DNA from 2 places in the Sporosarcina sp. GTC18466 genome. Region 2 is predicted to be linked to the other one. Evidence: a T-box and tRNA genes for the amino acid it is inferred to sense, from the RefSeq annotation. Region 2 holds a T-box; the other holds one or more tRNA genes.
The links. A T-box is a leader RNA that pairs with one kind of tRNA and senses whether it is charged. The one in region 2 lies ahead of serS (serine--tRNA ligase), so its partner is inferred to be a tRNA-Ser.

Region 1: it has a tRNA-Ser gene. The T-box ahead of serS (serine--tRNA ligase) is inferred to sense a tRNA for this amino acid. The anticodon was not compared.

Annotation. Positions count from the first base shown of each region.
Region 1 covers NZ_AP044037.1:829,381-832,797, forward strand. The annotation lists gene recQ (DNA helicase RecQ) at 1-952, opposite strand, end outside; gene ACZ5FK_RS04190 (hemerythrin domain-containing protein) at 1,019-1,432, opposite strand; tRNA gene ACZ5FK_RS04195 (tRNA-Ser) at 1,585-1,675, opposite strand; gene pssA (CDP-diacylglycerol--serine O-phosphatidyltransferase) at 1,812-2,345, opposite strand; gene asd (archaetidylserine decarboxylase) at 2,399-3,181, shown strand; gene ACZ5FK_RS04210 (DedA family protein) at 3,221-3,417, shown strand, end outside.
Region 2 covers NZ_AP044037.1:1,992,494-1,995,910, forward strand. The annotation lists gene tadA (tRNA adenosine(34) deaminase TadA) at 1-295, shown strand, start outside; gene serS (serine--tRNA ligase) at 316-1,590, opposite strand; T-box leader at 1,661-1,871, opposite strand; gene ACZ5FK_RS09700 (NUDIX hydrolase) at 1,925-2,503, opposite strand; gene pdxS (pyridoxal 5'-phosphate synthase lyase subunit PdxS) at 2,928-3,417, opposite strand, start outside.

The DNA of each region.
Region 1 (3,417 bases), 1.2 Mb from region 2:
GACCCGCTTCCTGATAGTAGCTCTCCATGTTCTTCGGCATCTGATAGTGAATCACATACCTGATATTGCTTTTATCGATCCCCATCCCGAAAGCGTTCGTCGCGACCATCACTGTCGCTTCGTCCATCAGGAACCGTTCTTGCCCAGTCTGCCGCTCCACATCCGATAGGCCAGCATGATATTTCTCAGCCTTGATTCCCGATCGGTTCAGCATCAGGTGCAGCTGATCGACCGCTTTCCGCGTCGCCGCATAGATGATGCCTGCCTCTTCCTTGTTTTTCATCACATAGTCTTTGACGAATCGGTCGCGGTCCTGCCCCTTTATCACCGAGAAGGTCAGGTTGCTTCTTTCAAATCCTGTCATAACCGTGTTCTCTTCATCAATGTCGAGCTGGCTGCAAATATCATCACGTACAGCAGGCGTCGCCGTCGCGGTCAGCGCTAGTACGACCGGCCGTTTCTGAAATAACGGAATGACCCGGTTGATCATCCGGTAGCTCGGCCGAAAATCGTGGCCCCACTGAGAGATACAGTGTGCTTCATCAATCGCAATCATGGAAATATCCATTTTGGCCACCTGCTCGGTAAATGAAGGGGAATCAAACCGCTCAGGAGCAATATAGAGCAGCCGGTATTTCCCTTCCAGCGCATTGTCCATGATCCCGAAATACTCTTCAGATGACAAAGTGCTGTTGATGTATGCAGCTGGAATTCCAAGCTGGTACAGAGCGTCAACTTGGTCTTTCATCAACGAGATCAGCGGGGATATGACAAGGACGGTGCCTTCCGAGACGAGAGCCGGCACCTGATAGCAGATCGATTTCCCGCCTCCTGTCGGCATGACGCAAAGCGTATCATTCCCGGCAAGCACATTCCGGATCACCTGCTCCTGACCTGTCCGGAAACCGGGATAGCCAAAGTACGTATTCAGGGCTTGCAGCGCCTCATCCAATGTCCACACCCCCTTCTACACATGGAAAAAGCACCCGCCAAGGCGCTTTACGTCCGTAATTCCCTATCATTCCAACAGCATCCGTTCTTCATCCCGGCTATGGATTTCATTGACGACAAGCAACGCATAGAACTTCTGGAGAACAGATGGACTGAGTCCCTCTTTCTCACGAAGATCCTCGATATCTGCAACAATGATCCGAAGCAGGTCGTGGTCCCGTGTCAATTGGATGACCGCATCCCGGAGCTCCGGATTCTCCTGTTCGACTTCCCGGTAGAACCCCTGCTCCTCTGCGTCTGCATGGCTGATGACGCGCGTCTTCCAGTAATCGACTAACGCATCTGCCGCCCGGTCCGCTAGATCCCGGTCCCCTTTCTCCAGGAATCCGATCAGCTGGTCCGTCTTCTCGACAGCTCCTGATAGTCCGCCATCATGGATGGCTCGGTGCGCTTGCAATTGTTTTAATGCAGGTCCTGACATTCCCACCACTCCTTGTCCTCGTTCTTCTACCTACTAGAATACCAGAAGAAAGGGAATCGATAAACTGAAAGGGACCGGCATTGTGGTATATAAAAAGACAGCGCCTGAAGAAGCGGACTTCTTTTGGCACTGTCGTTTAAATATTCTATGTATGGCGGAGATGAGAGGATTTGAACCCCCGCGGCGCGTGAACGCCCTAACTGATTTCGAGTCAGTCCCCTTCAGCCTCTTGGGTACATCTCCGTAATGGAACAATAAACAGTATACACAAAATCGGAAAGCTTGTAAACAGGGAAACAGATTTTTTTATGGCCTGATCCTTCCTTCCATACCATAGAAAAGACACGCAGCAACTTGCTGCGCGCCTTCCACTTTCCAATTACACTTTTGCAATCCGGATGTTGCTCACCATCAGCACACCGAGGATCCCCATCAGAAAGACGAAGAACGCAGGACCGACATACGGGCTGAGGAAATAGCTCAACGTAAGGATTACACCTGCCGCAGTGATCGGCACTCCGACAAATGCTCCATCAAATTCCTTCACATTATAACGCGCAAGACGCACTGCACCTGTTATAATGAAGAAGATCGTCGCTGCCATTCCGACCCACAGCATTGCGGAAAGGTCGGTATGATAGATCAGCAGCGCAGGAGCCACACCGAATGAGATCAAATCGCTCAAAGAATCGAGCTCCTTGCCGAAAAGGGATTCCGCGTGGAAGTGGCGCGCCACCATCCCGTCAAACCGGTCGAACAGCGCTGCCAGGAAAATGAAGACAAGGCTCATATGGCTGAGGTCTTTTGTTATAAGAATGATAGCGATGACACCAAGGCTAAGGTTCATCAATGTAATGGCATTAGCAAGTTGGGCTTTGATTTTAGTATAATCAAGGTATCTTGATAAAAACATTTTTGTTCCTCCTACTATTCAATTTTTATTTCATACGCATAGGAGACGATCCAATGAAACGGACTCTATTTAAATATTTCGTGGAACTGACAGGCCATCCTGTCTCTTCCTCACTGCTCAAATTTATATCCGGCTCGAAAGTAAGCAAACCGCTGATACGTCCGTTTGCGTCAGCATATCGTATTAATGAGGGGGAAGCAGAATACCCCTTGGAAACATACGAAAGCCTGCAAGCCTACTTCACACGGAACTTGAAAGAGGGCATCCGCCCCGTCGATTCATCTCCGAATGCGCTCGTCTCTCCTGTGGACGGCTGCCTGAGCGCATGCGGCAGAATCCAAGATGATCAATCATTTTTAATCAAAGATCATCTTTATAGTATAAACGACATTCTCGGCGATGAAAAGGTGGCATCGGCCTATAAAAGCGGTTTCTACTATATTTTTTATTTATCACCGAGCCATTATCACCATTTCCACTATCCGATCGACGGAACTCTTATAACAAGGTATGCGCTTGGCGGCGTATCATTTCCTGTCAATGACCTGGGACAGCGTCTTGGCGACAGGCCGTTTGCGACGAACCAGCGGCTAATTTCGGAAATGGACACGGATCACGGAAAGATTGCCATCGTCAAAGTCGGTGCGCTGAACGTCAATAGCATCCAAATCCGTGATTCCTCTAAGGAATGCAAGAAAGGCGAGGAGTTCGGTTTCTTTTCTTTCGGCTCTACCGTCATCCTGTTTGTCGAGGGACACAAAGGATTCCATCCCTCTTTACAGCCAGGCACCGAAGTGCGCGTAGGAGAAGCTGTCGGCCATTGGAACATTTCTTGACGTCACATCTTTAGAATATACAATAAATGGGGAACGTGTATGTTGCAATTTCAAGAATTCTTTTTTCACTACGGCTACTATGCTGTGTTTCTCTTTCTCGCACTCGGCATTTTCGGCTTGCCGGTGCCTGATGAAGTGGTGGTCGCTTTTGTCGGTCATCTGTCGTCCATCGGGTTGTTCAATTACCTTCTTGCCATGGGAATTACGATTGTCGGTGTGATGTCGGGAACCGTATT
Region 2 (3,417 bases):
CGGCTATTGGCGGCTTGAAGACACGGTTCTCTATGTCACGCTTGAGCCATGCCCGATGTGCGCCGGTGCCATTCTGCAGTCGAGGATCCCGAGGGTTGTCTACGGGGCACGCGATCCGAAAGGGGGCTGCGTCCATACGCTATACCAGCTGCTGAACGACAGCCGGTTCAACCACGAATGTCTCGTCACGGAAGGTGTTCTCGGCAATGAATGCGGGGAGATGCTCACAGCGTTCTTCCGGGGGCTCCGGGAGAAAAAGAAAGCGCAGAAAAAAGCCATGCGGGAGGCCGATTGACCTCCGCATGGCTTTTTGCATCACTTGATGACGTCGACGCCGCCCATGTACGGGCGAAGCACTTCCGGTACGATGACAGAACCGTCCTCTTGCTGATAATTCTCGAGAAGCGCAGCAACCGTCCGGCCGACCGCAAGTCCGCTGCCATTCAATGTATGGACGAATTCAGGCTTCGCTCCCTGCTCGCGGCGGAAACGGATCGATGCCCGGCGCGCCTGGAAGTCTTCGAAATTCGAGCAAGACGATATCTCGCGGTACATCCCCTGCGTCGGAATCCATACTTCAATGTCGTATTTCTTCGCAGCCGTGAAACCGAGATCCGCTGTGCACATCTTCAACACGCGGTACGGCAAGCCAAGCAGCTGGAGTACTTTCTCCGCATGCCCCGTCAATTTCTCAAGCTCCTCATACGATTCCTCCGGCTTCACGAAACGCACAAGCTCCACTTTATTGAACTGGTGCTGGCGGATGAGGCCGCGTGTATCGCGTCCTGCAGATCCTGCCTCGGAGCGGAAATTCGTGCTGTACGCCGTATAGGCGATCGGCAGGTCCGCTCCGTCGAGGATTTCGTCGCGGTAATAATTTGTCACCGGCACTTCAGATGTCGGGATCAGGAAGTAATCTTCCTTCTCGATGAGGAATGCGTCCTCTTCGAACTTCGGAAGCTGACCTGTTCCTGTCAGGCTGGTACGGTTGACCAGATACGGCGGCAGCATCTCCTGGTAGCCATGCTCGTCCGCATGAAGGTCCAGCATGAAGCTGATCAATGCCCGTTCAAGGCGTGCCCCGAGCCCTTTATAGAAGACAAAGCGGCTGCCCGTCACTTTTGCCGCTCTTTCAAAGTCAAGCAGGCCAAGATCCGTTCCGATTTCCCAGTGCGGCTTTGCTTCGAATCCGAATTCAGGAATCTCGCCCCATGTACGGACTTCCACGTTGTCGTCTTCGCTTTCTCCGACGGGCACGCTCTCATGCGGAATGTTCGGTATGCGCATCAGCACATAGTTCAAATCCTCTTCCACCTGATGAAGCTCCTCATCCAGCTTCTTGATCTCGTCGCCAACCTCGCGCATGCGGGCTATCACATCATCCGCGTTCTCCTTGTTGCGTTTCATCTCCGCAACTTTTTGCGAAACTTCATTCCGCTCCGCCTTCAGCACTTCCACTTTCGCAATCAGCTCCCGGCGTTTTTCATCCAGGCCGACGAACAAGTCGAGATCATTGAGATCCTCGCCGCGCTTCGAAAGCTTCTCCTTCACTTCATCGAAATTCGCGCGGAGCAATTTAATATCCAGCATTATGGTTCCTCCTCTTTTTTCGTTGACGATGATGGGTTTCAGGCAATAAAAAAAGCCCTCCATCCCCTATAAAAGGGACGAGAACTACCCGCGTTGCCACCCAAATTGACCGGCAACATGCCGATCCACTCTCGGAAATAACGGTTCCGTGACCGGCACAGCTTACTGGCGTTCAGCCGTGCTCCTCAGGGACGGATTCGCAACTGTCTTTACCGGCTCGCACCACCCGCCGGCTCTCTTGAAAAGACTGGTTTGCTACTGCTTCCCATCATCGTCTTTCGATATGGACTAAATGTACACTTACTGTACTACAAGCGAATCCTTTTGGCAAGGGTCATCCGGTTCCCTCTTCCAATATGTCTGCTATGAACGCAAAGTAACCTGTTTCATGTGGAACAAAGTCAGACAGCTTCACCGCAGTGATCCGGCCCATCTTCACATCCCTGCAAGAAATATCTGTGGCTTCTCCCCTGAATAAAGCGATCAGTTCTTCGGTTCGTATGGCGTGGATGCTCTCCACCTCTTCCGCCTGCAGTGTAAAGTCGTCCGGCTGCCATGCGGATTGATACAGAAAGACATTCGCAAATTCATTGTCTGTAAAATATGGAAGATGGATGGAATCGCGAATGAATCCTTTTGAACTGATTTTTGGCAGGTCGACCTGTATGCCAAGTTCCTCTTCCACTTCCCGGATGCCGTCCATCATTTCTTCATCCGCCATGAGATGTCCCGCTGCTGTAATGTCGAACATACTTGGAAAGTCTTTTTTGACAACACTGCGTTTCTGGACATACACATGCTCCTGATCCACGAGCCAGCAATGGAACGTTTCATGCCAGAGGCCTTCCTTATGGATATTGTCCCGTGTTTCATTGCATACATACCGGTACTCTTCATCAAACACCTTCAGCATTTCCACCAAAAAGACATCCCCTTATCTATCGTATTGCCTGAATGATGCTTGCAATCAGGATCCATGTCACTAGTATAGCACCCACAGCACCGCCTATTTTAGTAAGAGATGGCGTCCTCTGAAAACATCGGCTCCTCGTCGGTTTCCGGACATCATCATCTCACGCGGCGCCAGGAATGTCACGAGCCCAAGAGGAAACCCAAGGGATGAATGCGATGATCGCTTGAGTCGGCATGGAAATTGCCTTCTTTTTGGCGTATTGCACCAAAAAATAAACGTGGCCATACCGACAGGGACAAACGTGATGAACGTGACGCCAGGATGAGGTACTCCTCCTTCCCTCTGTCTTTTATACGGTCAGCAAAACAGGAAGAGTTCAAAAAACCAAGACGGTAGATCTCCGCCCTGGTTTATCGAATGCCGTTCAGACGCCGCGCACTGCCATCAATTCACTTTCCGCAAGCTTCCCGATTTCAATCCCTTTCATCGGCGTGCCGATATCTTTCGACAGGTCACCGATCAGATCGTAGTTCTGGAAATCCTCCGTCGCGAGGACAATCGCCCGTGCGAATCGTTCTGGATTATCTGATTTGAAGATGCCCGAACCGACGAAGACGCCGTCCGCACCGAGTTCCATCATGAGTGCCGCGTCAGCAGGTGTCGCAACGCCGCCTGCCGCATAGTTCGTCACCGGAAGACGACCCGCCTCACGGATCGCAAGCAAAATCTCGTACGGCGCTGCCAAGTCTCTTGCCGCTACCATCAATTCATCCGGATTCATGTGGATGATCTGATTCACTTGCGCATTCACTTTGCGCAGGTGACGGACTGCTTCCACGATATTGCCTGTCCCCGGCTCTCCCTTCGTCCGGAGCATCCTCGCACCTTCACCAAGACGACGCGCCGCTTCGCCA